DNA from 2 places in the Streptomyces sp. AM8-1-1 genome. Region 2 is predicted to be linked to the other one. Evidence: riboswitches for the same ligand, from Rfam matches in the RefSeq annotation. Region 2 holds a riboswitch; the other holds the start of a gene.
The links. A riboswitch is a leader RNA that binds a small molecule or an ion and turns the genes downstream of it on or off. The one in region 2 is predicted to bind thiamine pyrophosphate.
Positions count from the first base shown of each region.

Region 1: another riboswitch for thiamine pyrophosphate. It lies ahead of RPQ07_RS10340 (thiamine ABC transporter substrate-binding protein); the one in region 2 lies ahead of thiO (glycine oxidase ThiO).

Region 1 is NZ_CP135086.1:2,318,401-2,323,673, reverse strand. It holds gene RPQ07_RS10355 (hypothetical protein) at 1-456, shown strand, start outside; partial or broken gene RPQ07_RS10350 (MerR family DNA-binding transcriptional regulator) at 601-723, opposite strand; gene rlmN (23S rRNA (adenine(2503)-C(2))-methyltransferase RlmN) at 1,010-2,116, shown strand; TPP riboswitch at 2,144-2,253, shown strand; gene RPQ07_RS10340 (thiamine ABC transporter substrate-binding protein) at 2,331-3,422, shown strand; gene RPQ07_RS10335 (iron ABC transporter permease) at 3,506-5,149, shown strand; gene RPQ07_RS10330 (ABC transporter ATP-binding protein) at 5,149-5,273, shown strand, end outside.
Region 2 is NZ_CP135086.1:6,116,981-6,122,253, forward strand. It holds gene RPQ07_RS27255 (thiazole synthase) at 483-1,277, opposite strand; gene thiS (sulfur carrier protein ThiS) at 1,284-1,484, opposite strand; gene thiO (glycine oxidase ThiO) at 1,481-2,653, opposite strand; TPP riboswitch at 2,651-2,763, opposite strand; gene RPQ07_RS27270 (hypothetical protein) at 2,847-3,188, shown strand; gene RPQ07_RS27275 (FAD-dependent oxidoreductase) at 3,230-4,459, shown strand; gene RPQ07_RS27280 (Rv2175c family DNA-binding protein) at 4,581-4,946, shown strand; gene thiE (thiamine phosphate synthase) at 5,034-5,273, shown strand, end outside.

The DNA of each region.
Region 1 (5,273 bases), 3.8 Mb from region 2:
GCGACCGCCGTCCGGTCGGCCGCCGGGATCAACGCCGTGGACCTGTCCCGCCCGGCGCTGCACACGACGGGCGTCGTCGGCTCCGGTGACCGTTCCATCGTGGCCGCGTACACCCTGCACCCGAGCGGCACCGCGTACGGCAAGGCCTACACGGACCTGGGCCGGCTGACCCGGTCACTGAACGTGCCCGGCGCCTCCCGCCCGGCGGGCACCTGGATCGGCACCTGGGGCAGCGGCGTGCGCCTCCGCACCCAGGCGACCACCGCGGCGTCGCCGCTCACCACGCTCCCGGCCGGGGTGGAAGTCCTCGTCGGCTGCCAGAAGCGCGGCCAGCAGGTCAGCGTGCCGCCCTACCTGAACGACTGGTGGGCGTACCTGCCGCAGTACGGCGGCTACATGACCAACATCTACCTGAGCTCGCCGGACAACCAGGTCCCGGGAGTGCCTGTCTGCTGAGCGGACGGTCGGCTCACCGGAGAGAAGGCCAGGTCGTACGGGGGTGCGATCTGGCCTTCTCGCGTGTCCGCGGGGCTCGCGCGCCTGTCGGGCCCGGTGCCCCCGGCGCCCCGCCTGCTTCAGCTCAGGCGAGCGGTGACGTATGCCGTAGCGGTGGCCGTTCGTCCCGATCCACGCGGGTGGCAGCAGCCCGACCTCGTCGTGGTGCCGAAGGGTCCGTGCCGTCCCGCCCGACATCCGGGTGACCTCCGCGATAGGCCAGCCCATCGCCCGCCTCCCTCGCCGGACTCGTCGGGCCGGTCTCTCCGGCCCTGGTCAGGACGGTAGAGGCTGCCGCTGCGGCAGCTTCAAGCCCGGCAACGGGGTGCCGCTCGCAGCCCGCCGCGACTGCTGATCGCCCACCCTGCACGGGGGCACGCCCGGCCGCGCCGGCGCCGATGCACCGGGAGCCGGGCCGTCCGAGGACGGGCCGCACCGGCCGATGGAGCGTGCCGTCCTCCTCCGCGGGCGACCAGTCCGGCCACGGCAACCCGTCTGCGACACTGGTACCACCATGCCCAAGCCCGGAGAACTCACTTTCGTCGCGCCCCGCGGAGCCAAGAAGCCCCCGCGGCACCTCGCCGACCTCACGCCCGCCGAGCGCAAGGACGCCGTCGCCGCGATCGGCGAGAAGCCCTTCCGCGCCAAGCAGCTCTCGCAGCACTACTTCGCGCGGTTCGCCCATGAACCCGCCCAGTGGACCGACATCCCGGCCGCCGCGCGCGAGAAGCTCGCCTCCGAGCTGCTGCCCGACCTGATGTCCGTCGTGCGGCACATTTCCTGCGACGACGACACCACCCGTAAGACCCTGTGGCGTCTGCACGACGGGACGCTCGTCGAGTCCGTGCTGATGCGCTACCCGGACCGCGTCACCATGTGCATCTCGTCGCAGGCCGGCTGCGGGATGAACTGTCCCTTCTGCGCCACCGGGCAGGCCGGGCTCGACCGCAATCTGTCGACCGCCGAGATCGTCCACCAGATCGTCGACGGCATGCGTGCCCTGCGCGACGGCGAGGTGCCCGGGGGTCCCGCGCGGCTGTCGAACATCGTCTTCATGGGGATGGGCGAGCCGCTCGCGAACTACAAGCGCGTCGTCGGCGCCGTACGGCGGCTCACCGACCCCGAGCCGGACGGGCTCGGGCTGTCGCAGCGCGGGATCACCGTGTCGACCGTCGGTCTGGTGCCCGCGATGCTGCGCTTCGCCGACGAGGGCTTCAAGTGCCGTCTCGCCGTCTCCCTGCACGCCCCGGACGACGAACTGCGTGACACCCTCGTCCCGGTCAACACGCGCTGGAAGGTGCGTGAGGTGCTGGACGCCGCCTGGGAGTACGCCGAGAAGTCGGGCCGTCGCATCTCCATCGAGTACGCGCTGATCCGCGACATCAACGACCAGGCGTGGCGCGGGGATCTGCTGGGCCGGATGCTCAAGGGCAAGCGGGTCCATGTGAACCTGATTCCGCTCAATCCGACGCCCGGGTCCAAGTGGACCGCCTCCCGTCCCGAGGACGAGAAGGCGTTCGTCGAGGCGATCGCCGCCCATGGTGTTCCGGTGACCGTCCGTGACACCCGTGGTCAGGAGATCGACGGAGCCTGTGGACAGCTCGCTGCCTCCGAGCGGTGACCTTGTAGGCTGGGCTCGAACATTTTCATATTCCGACAGGGGAGCGCCACAGCGCTGAGAGTGCGGCACCGTCAGGCCGCAGACCCTCTGAACCTTGCCCAGGTCATTCTGGGTAGGAAGTTCGGTCGTTACTCAAGCTGTTGCGCCCTGCCCGGATCTCTTCGGAGACCGGGCAGGGCCGCGTCTCTTCCTGGTCACCCCCAGGAGGAATTCAGTGAGCACCACCAGGAAGATCACGGTCACCGCGGTGGCCGCGGCGATAGGCGTGAGTACCCTCGCGGCCTGCGGCGGAGAGTCCGAGGACTCCTCGTCCGGCGCCACGAAGTCCAAGACCGTGACCCTCGTCAGTCACGACTCCTTCGCCGCGTCCGACGCCGTGCTGAAGGAGTTCACCCGGCAGACCGGCTACACGGTCAAGGTGCTCAAGAGCGGTGACGCGGGTGCCGCGCTCAACAAGGAGATCCTGACCAAGGGCTCTCCGCAGGGCGACGTCTTCTTCGGCGTCGACAACACCCTGCTCTCCCGTGCGCTCGACAACTCTCTCTTCACGCCGTACGAGGCCAAGGGCCTCGGCCAGGTGCGCGACGAGGTGCAGCTCGACAAGGACAAGCACCGTGTCACGCCGGTCGACACCGGCGACATCTGTGTCAACTACGACAAGAAGTACTTCGCGGACAAGAAGCTGGCGCCGCCGCAGTCGTTCGACGACCTGATCAAGCCCGCGTACAAGAACCTGCTCGTGACCGAGAACGCGGCGACGTCCTCGCCCGGCCTCGGCTTCCTGCTCGGCAGCGTCGGGAAGTACGGGGACGTGGGCTGGCAGGACTACTGGAAGAAGCTCAAGGCCAACGGCGTGAAGGTCGTCGACGGCTGGGAGCAGGCGTACAACGAGGAGTTCTCCGGCTCGGCCGGCGGCAAGAAGGCCAAGGCGGACCGGCCCCTCGTCGTCTCGTACGCCTCCAGCCCGCCGGTCGAGGTGCTGTTCGCGAAGCCGCAGCCGAAGGAGGCGCCCACGGGTGTCGCCACGGGGACCTGCTTCCGTCAGATCGAGTTCGCCGGACTGCTTGACGGCGCGAAGAACGAGGAGGGCGGCAAGGCGCTGCTGGACTTCCTGGTCTCCCGGCAGTTCCAGGAGGACATGCCGCTGAACATGTTCGTCAACCCGGTGGTCGAGGGGGCGAAGCTGCCCGCACTGTTCACCACGTTCGGCGCGGTCGTCGACAAGCCGGAGACCGTCGCCCCCGACAAGATCGCCGAGAACCGTGAGCAGTGGGTTCAGTCGTGGTCCTCACTCGTAGTGAAGTAACGAAGCCCGACCGCGGGGCGACGGACCGCGGGCCGCGGGCCCGCGGGACCGCGCTGCGCGGGAGCGCGACGCGGCTCGGCCTGATGGCCGTGCCCGTCGCGTTCTTCGCGCTCTTCTTCGCCTACCCCGTCGTCGCCATCGTCGGACGCGGCCTGGAGATCGACGGTGTCTGGCAGTTCGGGCGGATCGGTGAGGTGCTCGGCCGCGCCGACATGCAGCGCGTGCTCTGGTTCACCACCTGGCAGGCGCTGGCGTCCACCGCGCTCACGCTGCTGATCGCGCTGCCCGGCGCGTATGTCTTCGCGCGGTTCGACTTCCCCGGCAAGGGGGCGCTGCGAGCGGCGGTCACGGTGCCGTTCGTGCTGCCGACCGTCGTCGTCGGCACCGCGTTCCTCGCGCTGCTCGGTCGCGGCGGGCTCCTCGACGAACTGTGGGGCATCCGGCTGGACACCACCGTGTGGGCCATCCTCCTCGCGCACGTCTTCTTCAACTACGCCGTCGTCGTACGCACGGTGGGCGGGCTGTGGGCACAGCTCGACCCGCGGCAGGAGGAGGCCGCGCGGGTACTGGGCGCCGGACGCTTCGCCGCCTGGCGACGCGTCACGCTGCCCGCGCTTGCGCCCGCCCTGGCGGCGGCGGCCCTGATGGTCTTCCTCTTCACCTTCACCTCCTTCGGTGTCGTCCAGATCCTCGGCGGACCGTCGTACTCCACCCTGGAGGTGGAGATCTACCGGCAGACCGCCCAGCTGCTGGACCTGTCGACGGCTGCCGTACTGACCCTCGTCCAGTTCGCCGCGGTCGGCATCGTGCTCGCCGTGCATGCGTGGACGGTCCGGCGGCGGGAGGCCGCACTGCGGCTCGTGGACCCGGCACGGACCGCCCGCCGCCCGCGCGGCGCGGGCCAGTGGGCCCTGCTCGGCGGGGTGCTGGCCACCATCGTGCTGCTCCTGCTCGTCCCGCTCGGCGTCCTCGTCGAGCGCTCGCTCGACGGACCCGGAGGCTACGGCTTCGGCTACTACCGGGCGCTCGGCTCCCTCGACGCGTCCGGCGGCACTTTCCTCGTGCCGCCCGTCGAGGCCGTGTGGAACTCCCTGGAGTACGCGCTCGTCGCGACCGGCATCGCCGTGACCGTCGGCGGCCTCGCCGCGGCCGCGCTCACCCGACGGGCGGGCAGGCTGGTCCGCGGGTTCGACGCCCTGCTGATGCTGCCCCTCGGGGTGTCGGCCGTGACCGTGGGCTTCGGCTTCCTGATCACGCTCGACGAACCGCCGCTGGACCTGCGGGCGTCGTGGATCCTGGTGCCGCTCGCGCAGGCGCTGGTCGGCGTTCCCTTCGTCGTACGGATCATGCTGCCCGTCCTGCGGGCCGTGGACGGACGGCTGCGCGAGGCCGCCGCCGTGCTCGGCGCGTCCCCGCTGCGGGTGTGGCGCGAGGTCGACCTGCCGCTGGTGCGCCGGGCGTTGCTGATCGCCGCGGGCTTCGCCTTCGCCGTGTCCCTCGGCGAGTTCGGCGCGACCGTCTTCATCGCGCGGCCGGACAACCCGACGCTGCCGGTGGCCGTGGCCCGGCTTCTCGGCCGGCCGGGTGAGCTCAACTACGGTCAGGCGATGGCCCTGAGCACGATTTTGATGGTGGTGTGCGCGTCCGCGCTGCTGCTGCTGGAGAGGATGCGCCCCCGGACGTCGTCCCGGGGTGCGCCCATCGACCGATCCGCCGGGGAGTTCTGATGGCCTTGCTGCGACTCGAGGACGTGACCGTACGGTTCGGGACCCATACGGCGCTCGACGCCGTGGACCTGGAGGTCACCGAGCACGAGATCGTGTGCGTACTGGGTCCCAGCGGCAGCGGCAA
Region 2 (5,273 bases):
CTTTCGACGCGGGACGGCGGGCCGGACGGGCGGAGGGGGACGGGGGCGGGGCGCGGTGGGGGTGCGGTGTTCGGGGGGTCGCGCCTCAATCGCGGGCGCGGCGGGAAATCGTCCCTGCGCCTCGATTGGCGGCGGGGCCGGAGGTCGTCCCTGTGCCTCGATCACCGGCGGGGCCTGAGCTTGGCCCTGCGTGGGGAGGGCGATGTCGGACCGGCCGGCGTTCGAGGACGACGCCTGCGCCGCATGGGGCCGGGCTGGGTGGGTGCGGCTCCTTGCGGGGGCGCTGCCCCCGGGCCCCCGCGCCTCAATCGCCGGCGGGGCTGGATGGTGTCCCCGTGCCTCGACCGTTGGCCGGGTTTGGTGTGGCCCCCGCCCGCCTCGACCGTCGGCCGGATTCGGTGCGGCCCCCGGGCCTGGTGCGCCCCCCGCCTCGATCCCGGCGGGGCCTCATGCGGCCCCGCCGACAGACCCTCCCGTACGCGTCAGAACGCCGGGCGTTCCGGGTCCAGGTGGGCTCGGCCCTCCTGGGGCGATGATGCCTCGGCGAAGTGGCGGCGGGGGATGCGGCCCGCGCGGTGGGCCAGGCGGCCCGCCTCCACCGCGTGGCGCATCGCCTCCGCCATCAGGACCGGCTCCTGCGCCCGGGTGACCGCCGACGCCAGCATCACCGCCGTGCAGCCCAGCTCCATCGCCAGCGCCGCGTCGGACGCCGTGCCCGCGCCCGCGTCCAGGATCACCGGCACGCGCGCGTGCTCGACGATCAGCTGGAAGTTGTGCGGGTTGCGGATGCCGAGGCCGGAGCCGATGGGGGAGCCCAGCGGCATGATCGCCGCGCAGCCCACGTCCTCCAGCTTCCGCGCGAGCACCGGGTCGTCGTTGGTGTACGGCAGGACCGTGAATCCGTCGTCGACCAGGGTTTCCGCCGCGTCGAGCAGCTCGATCGGATCGGGCAGCAGCGTGCGCTCGTCCGCGACGACCTCGAGCTTCACCCAGTCCGTCCCGAGCGCCTCGCGCGCGAGCCGGGCGGTCAGGACGGCCTCGCCCGCGGTGAAGCAGCCGGCCGTGTTGGGCAGGACGCGGATGCCGAGCCGGTCCAGGACGGAGAGCACGGAGCCCTGGACCGTCGCGTCCAGCCGGCGCATCGCGACGGTGGTCAGTTCGGTGCCGCTCGCGATCAGGGAGCGTTCCAGGACGTCGAGGCTGGGCGCACCGCCGGTACCCATGATCAGCCGGGAGTTGAAGGTGGTGTCACCGATGGTGAGACGGTCGTCGGCCATGGCTGATCAGCCTCCCTGGACTGCGGTGAGGACCTCGACACGGTCGCCGTCGTCGAGCAGGGTGCCCGCCCATGCGCTGCGCGGGACCACCGCCTCGTTGACGGCGGCGGCGACGCCGGACCGGGCGGGGGTCAGCTCCGTGACCAGGGTGTCGAGTGTGGTTCCGGTGGCGAGCACCCTGGCCTCGCCGTTGACGGAGACGTTCATGCGGGCTGCTCCTGGGAGACGGCGGAGAAGCGGCGAGGGGTGAAGGGGCGGGCCTCGTCGGGGAGTGAGCCGGAGACCAGGACCGCGGCCATCACATCGCCGGTGACGGGCGTCAGGAGAACCCCGTTGCGGTGGTGACCGGTGGCCAGATGCAGGCCGGGCAGCGCGGTCGGTCCGAGCAGCGGCGCGTTGTCGGGGGAGGCGGGGCGCAGCCCGGCGCGGGTCTCGGTGAGCGGCAGCTCCGTGATGCCGGGCACCAGCTCATGGGCGTCGCGCAGCAGCTCGTACACACCGCCCGCGGTGACCGTGGTGTCCCAGCCCAGCTCCTCGCTCGTCGCGCCGACGACCAGCTCGCCGTTCTCACGCGGCACCAGATAGACGTCGCTGCCGCGGACCACCGCACGGACGGTCCTGGACAGGAAGGGCGCGTACGCGGGCGGCACGGTCAGCCGCAGGACCTGGCCCTTCACCGGACGGACGGGAGGCAGCACATCCGCCGGGACCCCGTTCAGCCTGCCGCTCAGGCTGCCGCCGGCGAGCACCACCTGGTCGGCGGTGAGCTCCTCCCCGTCGGCGAGGACGACACCGGCCGCCCGGTCGCCCGTGACCGACAGCCGTTCCGCCCAGCCGTGGCGGAAGACCACCCCCGCCCGCTCGCACGCCGTGACCAGCGCGGACGCGAGGCGGCGCGGGTCGACCTGGTGGTCACCGTCCACCCGCAGACCGCCGCGGACACCGGGAGCGAGCATCGGCTCCAGGCGCCGGCACTCACGGCCGGTCAGCCATTCCGAGGCGAGTCCGGAACGCCGTTGCAGGGCGTGCAGTTCCCGCAGATGGGCGCGGTCGTCGGCGTCGAGCGCGACGGCGAGGGTCCCGCAGGCGCGGTATCCGACGCCCTGCCCGCTCGCCTCCTCCAGCTCGGCGACGAACGCCGGATAGCGCTGTGCGGACGCGACGTTGAGCGCGAGCAGCGTCTGCTCGCCGTAGTGCAGTTCGGTGACGGCCGCGAGCATGCCCGCGGCGACCTGCGCCGCGCCGCCGCCCGGCTCCGGATCGGCGACGGTGACGGCCAGTCCGCGCTGGGCCGCGCGCCAGGCCGTGACAAGTCCGATGATTCCGCCCCCGACGACGAGAACGTCTGAGGCGCGCGTTCCTGGGATACGCGACATGGGCGTCCAGCCCCTCCCTTCGCCGGCATGACCCGGATCAGGTTCGTACGGTCGGAGGCCGTCCAGCCTCCCTCTCAGCCCGGTGCGTCCGGACTCCCGCGAGTGTCTTACGGTGTCCACCCTAACCCCGGGCCCGGTGTCGGGTTAAGGGAGCGACGGCTTCCCAAGGCCTGCGGTACAGGAGGTGTGTTCGATGGCGGGATCGCTCGACGGAGTCGTTCTGGTGCCGGTCGCGGACCAGGCTCCGGGTCAGGTCGGCACCCGTACCCGCTTCACGTACCACGAGCGGGACGGGCACATCTGGGCCGAGTACGCGGGCGGCGACGTGATCCGCGGGCATCTGGTGGGCACCCGTCAGGGGGACCGGATCGACTTCCGCTATGTGCAGTTGAAGACGGACGGCCGTACCGCGTCCGGGCACTGTGTCTCGACGGTCGCCGAGCTGCCGGACGGCAGACTGCGCCTGGAGGAGAGCTGGGAGTGGGAGTCGCAGGAGGGCAGCGGGACGAGCGTCGTGGAGCAGCCGCTGTCCTGACGAGCTGTCAGATGGGGTCGCCGGATGCGTAAGGTTGACGGGTGAGCGAGCAGCAGACACAGCAGGCGCGGCGCGTGGTGATCGTCGGAGCCGGGATGGCGGGCGTGCAGACCGCCGTCGCCCTGCGCGAACAGGGCTTCACCGGTCCGGTCACCCTCATCGGCGCCGAACCCCATCAGCCGTACGACCGTCCCCCGCTGTCCAAGGCCGTCCTCCTCGGCAAGTCGGAAGGATCGGCCTTCGACGTCGACTTCGAGGCCCTCGGCATCGGGCTGCGGCTCGGCTGCGAGGTGATGGGCGTCCGTCCGCAGGAGCACGAACTGGACACCGAGGCCGGGCCCGTCCCGTACGACGTCCTGGTCGTCGCCAGCGGCGCCGAGCCCGTCCACCTGCCGGGGGCCGCTTCGGTGCCCGGCGTCCATCTGCTGCGCACCCTCGACGACGCCGCCCGGCTGCGCCCCGTGCTCGCCCGGCAGCACGACATCGTGGTCGTCGGCGCGGGCTGGATCGGCGCGGAGTTCGCGACGGCGGCCCGAGAGGCCGGCTGTGCGGTCACCGTCGTCGAGGCCGCGGACCGCCCGCTCGCCGGCGCACTGCCCGCCGAGGTCGCCGCCGCGATGACCGACTGGTACGCGGAGTACGGCATCGAACTGCTCACGGGCTCCCGGGTGGAGGAGATCGAGCCCGGCACGGTGATTCTCTCGGACGGCAGACGGCTCGCCGCCGGGGCCGTCGTCGTCGGCATCGGCGCACGGCCCGCCACCCGGTGGCTCACCGGCTCCGGCATCGCGCTCGGTCCGGACGGCGCGATCACCGCCGACGAGTATCTGCGCACCTCGCTGCCCGATGTGTACGCCGTAGGCGACTGCGCCTCCTTCCCGTCCGCCCGCTACGGGCAGCGGCTGCTCGTGCACCACTGGGACAACGCCCTCCAGGGACCGCGCACGGTCGCCGCCAACGTCATCGCGGAGGACCTCGGCGAACCCGCGCAGATCTACGACCCCGTCCCGTACTTCTGGTCCGAGCAGTTCGGCCGGTTCGTGCAGTACGTGGGCCACCACGCCGTCGCCGACACGTTGGTGTGGCGCGGCGACCCGGCGGGCGTCTCCTGGTCGGTGCTGTGGCTGCGGGACGGTGCGCTCGTCGCCCTGCTCGCGGTGGGCAGGCCGCGCGATCTGGCACAGGGCCGCAAACTCGTCATGACGGGCACACGGCTGGATCCGACGGCGGCCGCGGACCCCTCGGTCCCTCTGAAGGCCGCTTCGCTGTGAGCAGGCTCTCTCCCGACAGTTCCTCGCTGACCTGCGCATTCTCCCCGATTCCGGGCTGATCGGGGCGTTCGTGTGCGGGGCAGCGCTACCCACTGTCAGTCCCAGATGGCAGGCTTGTCCTGTGACCGAGATTGACGCAAAGATCGATGCTCTCGTCCCCGCCTGGCTCACCCTCCCCGACATCGCGGAAATGCTCGATGTCGAGGTGACGCGCGTCCGGCAGCTGGTCAAGGAGGGCCAGCTGATCGCGGTGCGCCGAGGTGAGAACCGGGTGCTCCAGGTTCCCGCCGCCTTCATCAGCGGCGAGAAGGTCGTCAAGGGCCTCTCCGGCACCCTGACGCTCCTGAGGGACGACGGCTTCTCCGACGAAGAGATGCTGGAGTGGCTCTTCACCCCCGACCCGACCCTGCCCGGCACCCCCGCGCAGGCGCTCAGCGAGAATCGCGGCACGGAGGTGAAGCGCCGGGCCCAGGCGCTCGCCGTCTGACGCCCTGAAGACACCATCAAGCGGTGTGCGGGCAGGGCCGAAGGGTCCTGCCAGCACACCGCCGACCCGCCCCGGGGGGAAATCGCCATGTCCACGGCTCGCGCTCTGCTGTCCGACGCCCGGCTCTATCTGTGCACGGACGCCCGCAAGAAGCAGGGCGACCTCGCCGCTTTCCTGGACATGGTGCTCGCCTCCGGGGTCGACATCGTGCAGCTGCGCGACAAGGGCATGGAAGCGGCCGAGGAGCTGGAACACCTCCAGGTCTTCGCCGACGCCTGCCGCCGGCACGGCAAGCTGCTCGCCGTGAACGACCGCGCGGACGTCGCG